2 regions of the Staphylococcus simulans genome follow, and region 2 is predicted to be linked to the other one. Evidence: predicted binding sites of a transcription regulator. Region 2 holds the regulator's gene; the other holds the start of a gene.
What was found. Region 2 encodes CtsR, which represses protease genes until heat stress. Its sites were predicted from a motif close to ATGGTCAATAAAGGTCAAACA; they were not measured.
Positions count from the first base shown of each region.

Region 1 (6,517 bases), 270 kb from region 2:
TGCGTCAATGTGAGCTTGTGCTTTTTCGTCGCTAGTGTAGAAACCAGTACATTCTAATACGACATCAATGTCTAAATCTTTCCAAGGTAATTTGCTTGCATCTGGTTCTTCGAATGATTTAACTTCTTTACCATTCACGCGGAATCCGCCATCTACAACTTCAACTTCTTCAGTGAAACGTCCTTGCATTGTATCGTATTTTAATAAGTGTGCTAACATTTCATCATCTGTTAAGTCGTTTACTGCTACTACATCGATACCTTCAACATCTTGAATTCTTCTGAATGCTAAACGACCGATTCTACCAAAACCATTAATTGCTACTTTAACTGCCATTATTATGGCCTCCTTTAAAAGATATTGTTAAAAAGTGAAGTCACTTTTTTAAACTAAATTGATTGTGATTGAACTATATTTCTTGCTGCGCCTTCATCTGTAATTAGAATTGTGTTCTTAGGAGCAATGGATAGATACGCTCTGATCGCATCTCCTTTTGAAGCACCTCCAGCTACAGCAAAGATATATTGCTTCGATACTAAATCTTCCATTTGAAGTCCTATCGTTTTAACTTTATGAACGATATGACCTTCGCTGTCGAAATAATATCCAAATGCTTCTCCGACTGCATTGTGATGTTGAAGCTTTTCAATCACTTGTTTAGACGAATGACGTCTATTTGCCATTTTCAGCGCATCACCAATGCCGTGGACGGTTATATTTGATTGTTTAATTATTTCTAATGTATTACGAACTGAGGGCTCTTGAAGCAACAACTCATATGTTGATTCACTGACATTGTCAGGAACATATAATGTTGTATATTCTCCGCCAGTTTGCTGTGCCATACTTGCTGCAATCGTATTCGCCTGATATACCACATTTTCACCTAAGCCACCTCTTGCGGGGACATAGAATGTTTTGAATGGTAGTACATGCATTGATTCACTCACAGAGGCCATTGTGGAACCGCCTGTGATAGAAACGATAGCATCTTCGTAAAAAGTTCGTTCTAATAACTGACCTGCCTGGCTGCCCATCTCTTTTTTTACAGCACTATCCATATCGGTATCACCAGGAACAACATAAACGTTTTTAATTTGATAGCGTTCTTTTAACAGTTGTGCTAGATGATAACCGTCTGAATACATGTCAAAGTATGATTCTAAGGATTCAATCAATTCATCGCCTTCAGGAGTTAATTCCATTCCTGTCGGTTTTACCTTGATTAATTCTTGCTTTTTCAACGTATTCGTTTCTGATCTCAACACACGTTCAGTCAAATTCATATATTCACTTAAACTTCTTCTTCCGACTGGCTGGTGCATTTTGATAGTAGTGAGTATTGTAAATCTCCGATACATTTTTTCGACAAGCTCAGGAATCAATTTCTGTTGGACTTTAAGCAAGTCTTCCACTACTATTTCCTCCTCTTTTTATTTAAGGGTCAACATGCAACCATGCTTTGACGTTTTTAGTCCCAGGTGGGACAAAAAAATAACATCTCTTACAATTGTCATAATACTATCATCTGGAATAAAAAGCAAGCTTAAACACTCACTTCAACTTCATTTAAGTAATATTATTGTGAACAACACTACCTTTACAAATATATTATACCCTTTTTCCACTTGAGAAATCATCTGAAAACCACTTTTTCTTATCATTATATTTTCAGTATTCCCTACTTTATAATGGATATGTACGAAGGAGGTAGTTGCATGACAAATAATGACCAACCTGAAGTCATTGATCCCAATGACCCTCGCTATAAAGATGATGATTACTTTAAACATAGTCCAAGTGAACACCAGCGTTCCCGCTTCGAACAGGATAGAAAAATAAAATATTATTCCTTCGGCTGCACGCCATTCGGATGCGGTTGTTTACCTGTTGTTGCGATTATCGCACTCGTTATCACTTGGCTAATCAGTTTTATCTCATAATGAAAGGACCACAGTGCTTTTGGCATTGCGGTCCTTTTTATGAATTAATCGTCTGACTTCTGTTGGCTCGATTGGCTTGAACTTGATTGGTTCGAGCTTGAAGACTGACTTGATTGTGTATTTTGTTGTGGTGCTTGTCTTTGCTGAGTGCTTTGTGATTCATTTACTGACCTTGACTGCTGTTCTTGCCCTGGCCTGGGCTGACTGCTTTGTTGTTGTTTTTCTTGCTGTTGCTGTTGCTGTTTTTGTTGTTGCTGTTGTTTTTGCTGAGCAGCTTGTTGTTCTCGTTGTTGCTGTGCTTGCTCTTTAGCTTGCTGTTGTGCTTGTTCTTGACGTTTTTGCTGAGCTTCTTGTTGTGCTTTTTGTCTTTCTTGAGCCGCTTCTCTAGCTTGCTCACGTTGTTTCTCTGCTTGTTCTTGAGCTTTTTGTTGTGCTTCTTTATCATCAGAACTATCTTTTTGTGGTTTTTGTTCTTTTTGTTGCGCTTTTTGTGTTGCTGCATTTTGACGGGCTTGTTCAGCTTGTTGTCTTTGTTGTTCACGTTGTGCAGCTAATTCATTTTGTCTTGCTTGCTCTGCTGCTTGTTGATCAGCAATTTCTTGTTGACGTTGTTCCTCTTCTTCTTTTTCTTTTTTGCGTTTTTCTGCCTCTCGTTTTTTCTTTTCAGCACGATCTTTTTTCTCTTGCTCTTCTTTTTTCTGTTGTTGACTGTATCGTTCGCTGCTCTTCTTGTTATTATCTACAAAAGCAAAAGTCGCAAATGCTAAACCGAATAATAAGAAAAATACGATTACAGCACTTAGTATCTTAGCGGGTTTGCTCATTTTATTGTTAGACATGTGCTCTCCTCTTTCCAATCCCTTTTCTTTTTCTATAAGTTACTTGAGTTACTTATTTTGATATATTAACTCATACCCTTTTTTACAACATCTTCACTATTATATCTGAGCTGTATTCATTTATATATCATAACATTTTCCACTAGGGTATACATTATTTTGCTTAGGAAACATTTTATAATTTCAATATTTATTTGAATGGGTTAACAGAAGGCAATTGGTCAAAAACCAAGTAAGATGATTAATTGATATAAGATTGTTATAATATACTACATCAACAACCGTAAAAAGACATGATAAAGGACCTATACGTTGCTCGCATAGGTCCAATACTAAAGGGAGTCAAAATTTCACCTTCGCATGTATATTATGGGGTATACTATTTTTAATTAAGAGATGTTTAATTAATTTCGAAGGTACTTCTATTATAACTTAGCTATAAGTGATTTAAACAAGATTACATAGTTTAAATTGACATATTAATGACTAAACATTGAATAAATAATGAATGTTTAGAATGTCTATAATCTATTGGGTTTCGGTATCCAAAACGTTGTTTAATATTAATGAGGTGAATATAAAAATGAAAGAATTTCTTATTACAGGCGGTACAGGTTTAGTTGGCAGTCATTTAGTAGATGCAATACACAGTACAGATTCACATATTACTATTTTAACTCGTCAAGATCGTCAAAACTTAGATGATAAGATCACCTATGTTAACTGGAGTAAAGAAGGTTGGGAAGATAAAGTCCCAGATCATATTGATATTGTGATTAACTTAGCAGGTGCATCATTGAATAAAAGATGGACAGATGAATATAAACAAACTTTGATGTTAAGTCGTATTCAAGCCACACAATCACTTTATGAATTGTTTGAACATAAAGGTAAGTTCCCTGGAATTTTATTCAACGCAAGTGCAGTAGGTTATTATACACCAGATGTGCACCGTACTTACACAGAATTATCAAAATGCGATCCGCATGATTTCCTATCTGATATCACATATCAATGGGAACGTTTTGCGCGTAAATTCGAACAACATGATACGCGTGTCATTATCGGTCGTTTTGGTATGGTGCTTTCAGATGAAGGTGGTGCCTTACCAACTATGGAATTGCCTTACCGATTCTATCTCGGTGGTAAATTAGGCACTGGTTTCCAATGGTATTCATGGATTCACATTACAGATTTAACACGTGCGATTCTTTTCTTAATCAATCAAGATGATGCTTCAGGCGTCTTCAATATGACAACACCTATTGCTGAGCGTCAAAACTTATTCGGTTATGCTTTAGCACGTGCAATGCACAAACCTCATGAATTATGGGTACCAAGTGCACTGTTACGCTTAGTCTTAGGACAAAGAGCAACGATTATCTTAGATACGCAAAAAGCAATTCCGAACCGCCTAGATGCTTATGGTTTCAAATTTGCATATCCTGACTTAAAATCAGCACTTGATAGTTTAGTTCATGAGTAAAAAGCTATATAATATATTTGTATTGTGAGCGCTTATTACTAAATGAAATCATAAAAAATTCGAGCGTTTATACAGATATAGCAAGTATAGTGAATGAAGGTGTATGAATGGATAAAAGCAGTCTTGTAACACGTATTTTAGTAATCATTGCTGGATTACTTTTAATATGTATCGGCAGTTTTTCAATGACGCGAGCTATCCCTTCTTTATATATTGCACTGTTTTACCTAATAGTTGGAATTATTATATTAGGGTGGACCGTCATTAACTTAATAAAACATTATAAAAGACAAAAATAAGAGTTCCGGAAAACCCCCGGAACTCTTTTCATTTCTATATTTAATAACAACTTATTTTTCAGGTTGCATAACTTCGTCGATCAAGCCGTATTCTTTAGCTTCATCTGCAGTTAAGAAGTTATCACGATCAGTGTCTTTTTCAATTTGTTCAATTGATTGACCTGTACGTTCTGATAAGATTTTGTTTAATTTAGCACGTGTTTTTAAGATGTGTGTTGCTGCGATTTCGATTTCAGTCGCTTGACCTTGTGCACCGCCTAGTGGTTGGTGAATCATTACTTCAGCGTTAGGTAATGCGAAACGTTTACCTTTAGCACCTGCTGCAAGCAAGAATGAACCCATTGAAGCAGCCATACCGATGCAGATTGTTTGTACATCTGGTTTAATGTGTTGGATAGTATCATAAATTGCGAATCCAGCTGTTACACTACCACCTGGAGAGTTGATATATAGATAAATATCTTTCTCAGCATCTTGTGCTTGTAAGAATAACAATTGTGATACGATTGAGTTTGCTACGTTATCATCAATTGCTGAACCTAACATAATAATACGGTCTTTCAATAATCTTGAGTAAATGTCATAAGCACGTTCGCCGCGATTTGTTGTTTCAATTACTGTAGGAATTAAATTCATTCTATTTCCTCCTTGTACTTTTATGAATTATCCTTATTTTAACCTAAAAGTCAAAAATGGTCAAAAATAAAACTCACACCTTTATAATATCATCATATTGACCACTCTACACGAGACAGGTACACTAATAATTGCATGTTAATATTTACCCCTCGTAGTGTAATGGATAACACGTAAGATTCCGGTTCTTGAAATGGGGGTTCGATTCCCTCCGAGGGGGTTACTTACACTATAATAACCTTTATTTAATGGTATTTTAAAATTTAATAGGGAAAAATTAAGGAAACGATAAAATGTATTCTATGATTTTCTCTACACTATCCTAATTAAATATGTTAGTATACATACGTACCTAAAAGGTACGATTAACAGTTTCTATGTTAATTTAACCAGCGCTCTTTTGTCTTTTGATTTAACCACCTATATAGGTGGTTTTTTTATCCTTCATTCTAAACTTATCACTAACAATAATTATTTGTTATAATAAAGATGTACCTAAAAAGGTACATCAACTTTTCAATGTTATATACAAAATTTTACAACCTTTTAAAAGCTATTAAATTCATTGATTAATTCTTGACACTGAGCTTTTCAACCAGTGTTTTATTTTTCCCAATTCACTATTTATGCACACTACAACACAGGAAGAATACGAGACAGCGCTGACTTCATTAGTCATCTATTAAGCCACTTCTCAATGCAATACACTCTCTCACCACAAAAAACCGCCAATTAAGGCGGTGTAATATACAACTACTTTTTATTTACCTAACATAATCGTATAGAATATAGTGAAGATATGTAATAATAACCCCCTTTTTATAAACAAGAGGGCTTTTTAGAATTTTGGATTTTTCGGAAATACTCAATTCTAGGCTAGTAGCTAATACCTATCTAGTTATTATTTATTCTCTATCTAATAATTTTAAACATTAAAGTGCCGGTAGTATTAAATAAGCTAATGCTATATTACTTCTTATGTACTTCTTCGTTAAAAAATAAGAAAGCGATCAAACCAAGAGGAATGCCTAAAAGGGGCGTAGTAAATATACTTGCTATAAAAACATACAAAATTAACATCCACACTTCATCTGACTCCCATTTCTTATTAAGTAAATAATGCCATATTTCTTTTAAACTCATAGAATAACCCACCTTTTTTCGTTTGATAAATAATAAACTCAACTATATATATATCATATTATCAATATAAATAAAATAGGTACTTCATTGTAGATTTAATTACTACTTTTTATATATACACCAATTTTCAGAGCTACACATCGTATTTCGTATAAGTAATGTGCAAAGAAA
Region 1 covers NZ_CP095100.1:2,168,053-2,174,569, forward strand. Annotated here, with positions in the region: gene gap (type I glyceraldehyde-3-phosphate dehydrogenase) at 1-336, opposite strand, end outside; gene MUA87_RS10200 (sugar-binding transcriptional regulator) at 390-1,415, opposite strand; gene MUA87_RS10205 (hypothetical protein) at 1,719-1,943, shown strand; gene MUA87_RS10210 (hypothetical protein) at 1,988-2,782, opposite strand; gene MUA87_RS10215 (TIGR01777 family oxidoreductase) at 3,366-4,268, shown strand; gene clpP (ATP-dependent Clp endopeptidase proteolytic subunit ClpP) at 4,619-5,203, opposite strand; tRNA gene MUA87_RS10225 (tRNA-Arg) at 5,352-5,423, shown strand; gene MUA87_RS10230 (VraH family peptide resistance protein) at 6,173-6,346, opposite strand.
Region 1: a site for CtsR is predicted at 5,250-5,270, ahead of clpP (ATP-dependent Clp endopeptidase proteolytic subunit ClpP). Genes of this name have one in related genera too.

Region 2 (6,517 bases):
CGCTTTCGATAAAATTGTACTGCGGTTATTGAAGCAGGGATAATGAGACGTTTTGCGCGATGATAATAATAGTCATCTTCTAAAGTATCCATAATCAGTTTGCCTATACCTAATTTTTGATAATCAGGTGAAACAAAAATAGAAAAGAAGCATGATTCTGTTTCACTGCCATAGTAAGGACCAATCGCACCTGTACCGATTAATTGATTGTTTAATTTAAAGACATAGAAGTTGATATGCTCTGCTTTATGTTGAATGCTTTCAGGCGTGGTTTCTGTTACGTAACTTTCAATAGCTTCTTTCGGTTCATCTTTGATGTTGGTCGTTCTAAGTGTATGACATATTAAATCTACAACTGCTTGTGTATCTGATGCTTGAAATTTACTGATTTGTATCTTATTTAAGTCCATAATTTCACCTGCTTTATTTATTTAGTAAATAGACATTCAAATTCTTCACAGACCATGATTTGATCTTCATCAAAAGTTTGATTAATGCTTGCGTATTCAGGTATGAAAAAGTCGCGATGGACGTTTCTCCAATATGTTAAGGTTCGAGAACCTTCTCCTTCTTTATATGCGTGTTTTTCTGATACTTCACAGAAAGGGACTTGATATACTTTAGTATTTTTAATAATACAAACAGGATGATCTTGCGCATCTAGAACGATACTCAAATCGTTGACTTTTGGTAGAGGTCCTTCTTCCTCAATGTAGAAAGCTAAACCGCTGGTTGTCGCAGTTTTGATACCTTGTGAGACTAACTCAGCTAAGTCTGTAGCATCGACACCGAATTGCCAGGCGGTATAAGAAGCGTCTTGATAAATAGGATATTCAGTTATGAATTTGTCCCAAAATTCATCGATATTCATTATGACACCTCCATAATTAAGTGTTACTTTACACGAAAGTGGTTTGGAATGCAATATGAAAAAACGACTCCCTGATTGCGGAAGTCGTTTAAATATGATTTACATGAATAGACCTGCGATAGCTGCAGAGATGAATGATACAAGTGTTGCACCGAATAGTAATTTAAGTCCGAAACGTGCAACCAAGTCACCTTTTTCATCATTTAATGATTTGATGGCACCAGAAATGATACCGATAGAACTGAAGTTTGCGAATGATACTAAGAAGACAGAAGTAATACCGATTGCACGTTCTGATAAACCATGCATTTTACCTAAGTCTAACATCGCAACGAATTCGTTTGATAATAATTTTGTAGCCATTAATGAACCTGCTTTAACTGCGTCATCCCAAGGAATACCTGTTAGGAATGCGAATGGCGCAAAGACAAATCCGATTAATGTTTGGAAGTCCCATTTAATTGAACCGCCTGATACAGCTGTAAAGATACCGCTGACAAGGCCATTAAGTAAAGCAATAATTGCGATATAACCAATTAACATTGCCCCTACAATAACCGCAACTTTAAATCCGTCTAAAATGTATTCACCTAACATTTCGAAGAAAGATTGTTTTTGTCCTGTTTCTTCTACTAATAATTTGTCGTCTTTTTCATCAACTGTATATGGATTGATAATTGAAGCGATAATAAATCCACCGAATAAGTTTAATACAATTGCTGTTACGACATATTTAGGGTCTAACAGTGTGAAGTAAGCACCGATAATTGAAGCGGATACTGTCGACATTGCTGAAGCAGTTAATGTATATAAACGGTGCTTCGGAATGTATGGTAATTGTTTCTTCAATGAAATGAATACTTCTGATTGTCCTAAAATAGCAGCTGCAACTGCGTTATATGATTCTAAACGACCCATGCCGTTGATTTTAGAGATCAAGAAACCTAAACCATTAATAATCATTGGTAAAATCTTAGTGTATTGTAAGATACCGATAATTGCTGAAATGAAGACAATCGGTAATAATACGTTGAAGAAGAATGGCGGTTGATCTGGATTGACGTATTTAAAGCCTCCAAATACAAAGTTAACTCCTTCTGCAGCTTTTGATAACAGATAGGCGAAGCCTTTCGCAATACCGCCGATGACTGTGATTCCTGCATTTGTTTTTAAGAGAACAAACGCGAAGATAAATTGAATCACAAGCAAGATACCAACGTAATGCCACTTAACGTTTTTCTTGTCAGAACTAACAACAAGTGCGAGGGCTAAGAAGAAGACAATCCCTATTAAAGCAATAAGTATATGCATGTTATTTCTCATCCTTTTATTTTTTATTTCATCCAATATCATACAGGAAAAAAGCGCTTTCGAACATCCTATTTTTGACGATGTCGCAAATTTTTTAAATCATATTGGTTGAAAAAGGTCAAAGTTGGTCATATAATATAGTCAAAGAAGGTCAAAAAAGGGGTGATATCCATGCATAATATGTCCGACATCATAGAACAGTACATTAAGCATTTATTTGAAGAATCAAATAAAGATGTTGTTGAGATACAACGAGCGAATATTGCTCAACGTTTTGACTGTGTGCCTTCTCAACTTAATTATGTAATTAAGACAAGATTCACCAATGAACACGGTTATGAAATCGAAAGTAAACGCGGTGGTGGAGGTTATATCCGAATCACTAAGGTTGAAACCAAGGATACGAAAGGTTATATTGATCACCTCTTACAAATCATCGGCGATTCAATCTCTCAACAACAAGCACATTATGTGATCGAAGGATTGCTTGATAATCAATATATAACATTACGCGAAGCGAAAATGATGCTTGCAGTGGTAGATAGAGATACGTTAAGAATGGATGTTGCTGCAAGGGACATTGTCCGCGCAAACATATTGAAACAGCTATTGCCGGTCATTAATTACTATTAATAGTTAGGAGGCTGCACATGGCTGACACATTTGCACATGGAACAAAAACAAACGCACTTAAGTCACAAGAACACAATAGAATTAAAGCACAAAGTAATGAAGAGGAACCTACATGGCAGAACAATCAAGATGACATGGAAGGCTCTTTTGTTATAAAACAAATACTTCAACATTTGGCGTCTAAGCATGGTATTCAATTAGAAGACTTAAGCGTCAGAGAAGAGAAGAAGTGTCCTACTTGCCATATGACAATGAAAGATATTGCGTATAAAGGGAAGTTTGGGTGTGCACAATGTTACACTACCTTTAAAGAGGATATTGTAGATATTGTCAGACGTGTGCAAGGCGGACAATTTGAACATGTCGGTAAAACGCCTGTCTCCTCTCAGCACAAACTCGCATTAAAGAAAAAAATAGAAGCTAAAAATAAATATTTACAAGAATTAATAGAACAACAAGCGTTTGAAGAAGCGGCTGTCGTTCGTGATGAAATTAAAGCACTACAAGAAGAAAGCGAGGGATAACACATGAGCGAACATTCAATGTACATGAGTAGTTGGATGCAGCAGAATGAAACAACGCCGGTCGTGATGTCTTCACGTATACGACTTGCGAGAAACTTGAACAATCATGTTCATCCCTTAATGTTTACTTCAGATGTAGAAGGACAAAAAGTCATTAATGAAGTCCAAGATGCACTGCCTGATTTAAAAGTATTAAATATGCAGACCATCACGCATACAGATAAATTAAAATTAGTAGCGAAGCATCTGATCAGTAAAGAACTGATTGAACAGCCGGCTTCAGCGGTATTGTTGAATGATGATGAATCATTAAGCATAATGGTAAATGAAGAGGATCATATTAGAATTCAAACCATGAGTTCAGATATGGATTTAGAAGCACTTTATCAAGAAGCTTCAGAAATAGATGACCAATTAGATAGAGCACTTGATATCAGTTTTGATGAAGATTTAGGTTATTTAACAACGTGTCCAACGAATATTGGTACAGGAATGCGTGCAAGCGTGATGCTGCACCTTCCAGGACTTTCTATCATGAAGCGTATGAATCGCATTGCTCAAACTATTAACCGTTTCGGCTTTACGATTCGCGGTATTTTCGGAGAAGGTTCTCAAGTTTATGGTCACATCTATCAAGTTTCAAACCAATTAACCTTGGGAAGAACTGAGGAACAAATTATTGAAACGTTAACTGAAATCGTCCAACAAATTATTGCGGAGGAAATGCAGATTCGCAAACAACTGGATTATCATAACTTAGTTGAGATGCAAGATCGCATTTATCGCTCACTTGGTTTATTGCGCTACAGTCGCATAATGTCTATGGAAGAAGCATCGACGAGACTCAGTGAGGTCAAGTTAGGTATTGATTTAGGTTATATTGATTTACCAGAATTCAACTTCAATCAAATGATGGTAGCGATTCAATCCCCATTCTTGATTGACGAAGCACAACAAATTTCAATTAAAGAACAAAGAGCAAATATTATTAGAGAACATATAAAATAGGAGGTTTTGCTATGTTATTCGGTAGATTAACAGAACGTGCACAACGTGTCTTAGCACATGCACAAGAAGAAGCGATTCGTTTGAATCACTCAAATATCGGAACTGAACACTTATTGCTTGGTTTAATGAAAGAACCAGAAGGTATTGCCGCAAAAGTATTAGAAAGTTTCGGTATCACAGAAGACCTTGTTGTTACAGAAGTAGAAAAATTAATTGGTCAAGGTCAAGAACACATCGGCACATTGCACTATACACCGAGAGCGAAAAAAGTGATTGAACTTTCAATGGATGAAGCACGTAAATTACACCATAATTTCGTAGGTACAGAACACATTTTACTTGGTTTAATCCGTGAAAATGAAGGTGTGGCTGCACGTGTGTTCGCAAACTTAGATTTAAATATCACTAAAGCGCGTGCTCAAGTTGTCAAAGCACTTGGCAGTCCAGAAATGAGCAATAAAAATGCACAAACTGCAAAATCTAACAACACACCGACACTTGATGGTTTAGCACGTGACTTAACAGTGATTGCTAAAGATGGCACATTAGATCCTGTTGTCGGCCGTGATAAAGAAATCACACGTGTCATCGAAGTATTAAGCCGTCGTACTAAAAACAACCCAGTGTTAATCGGTGAGCCTGGTGTAGGTAAAACAGCAATTGCTGAAGGCTTAGCACAAGCTATTGTAAATAATGAAGTGCCTGAGACATTAAAAGGTAAACGTGTGATGTCTCTAGACATGGGTACAGTTGTTGCCGGTACAAAATACCGTGGTGAATTCGAAGAAAGACTGAAAAAAGTTATGGAAGAAATTCATCAAGCAGGTAACGTTATCTTATTCATCGACGAATTGCACACATTAATCGGTGCAGGCGGTGCTGAAGGTGCCATTGACGCATCTAACATCTTAAAACCAGCACTTGCACGTGGTGAATTACAAGCTATCGGTGCAACAACATTAGATGAATACCGTAAACACATTGAAAAAGATGCAGCTTTAGAACGTCGTTTCCAACCTGTACAAGTGGATGAACCGACAGTTGAAGATACAATCTTAATCCTAAAAGGATTACGTGATCGTTATGAAGCGCATCACCGTATCAATATTTCTGATGAAGCGGTTGAAGCAGCAGCACGTTTAAGTGACCGTTATGTTTCAGATCGTTTCTTACCAGACAAAGCAATCGACTTAATCGATGAAGCAAGTTCAAAAGTAAGATTGAAAAGTCATACGACTCCTTCAAACTTAAAAGAAATTGAACAAGAAATAGAAAAAGTGAAAAACGAAAAAGATGCAGCTGTACATTCACAAGAGTTCGAAAATGCTGCAAACCTTCGTGATAAACAAACAAAATTAGAAAAACAATATGAAGAAGCGAAAAATGAATGGAAAAACAAACAAGGCGGCGCAAACACATCATTAACAGAAAATGATATTGCTGAAGTGATTGCGGGCTGGACTGGTATTCCATTAACACGCTTAAATGAAACAGAATCAGAACGTCTGTTGAACTTAGAAGACACATTGCATAAACGTGTCATCGGTCAAAAAGATGCTGTGACATCTATCAGTAAAGCAGTACGTCGTGCACGTGCAGGCTTGAAAGATCCTAAACGTCCAATCGGAAGCTTTATCTTCTTAGGACCAACAGGTGTAGGTAAAACAGAATTAGCACGCGCATTAGCTGAATCAATGTTCGGCGATGAAGATGCGATGATTCGTGTAGACATGAGTGAGTTCATGGAAAAACACGCAGTGAGCCGTTTAGTCGGAGCACCTCCAGGCTATGTAGGTCATGATGACGGTGGTCAATTGACTGAAAAAGTAAGACGTAAACCTTACTCAGTTATTCTATTCGACGAAGTAGAAAAAGCACATCCTGATGTCTTCAACATTATGTTGCAAGTCTTAGATGATGGTTTCTTAACTGATACAAAAGGTCGTCGTGTAGACTTCCGTAACACAGTCATTATCATGACTTCAAACGTTGGTGCACAAGAATTACAAGATCAACGCTTTGCTGGTTTCGGCGGCGGCAGCGACGAAGGTGCAGATTACGAAACAATTCGCAGTACAATGATGAAAGAATTGAAAAATGCATTCCGTCCTGAATTCTTAAACCGTGTTGATGATATTATTGTCTTCCACAAATTGGATAAAGCTGAATT
Region 2 covers NZ_CP095100.1:2,440,605-2,447,121, reverse strand. Annotated here, with positions in the region: gene MUA87_RS11590 (GNAT family N-acetyltransferase) at 1-410, opposite strand, end outside; gene MUA87_RS11585 (ASCH domain-containing protein) at 428-871, opposite strand; gene MUA87_RS11580 (NupC/NupG family nucleoside CNT transporter) at 971-2,182, opposite strand; gene MUA87_RS11575 (CtsR family transcriptional regulator) at 2,354-2,815, shown strand; partial or broken gene MUA87_RS11570 (UvrB/UvrC motif-containing protein) at 2,935-3,339, shown strand; gene MUA87_RS11565 (protein arginine kinase) at 3,343-4,347, shown strand; gene MUA87_RS11560 (ATP-dependent Clp protease ATP-binding subunit) at 4,359-6,517, shown strand, end outside.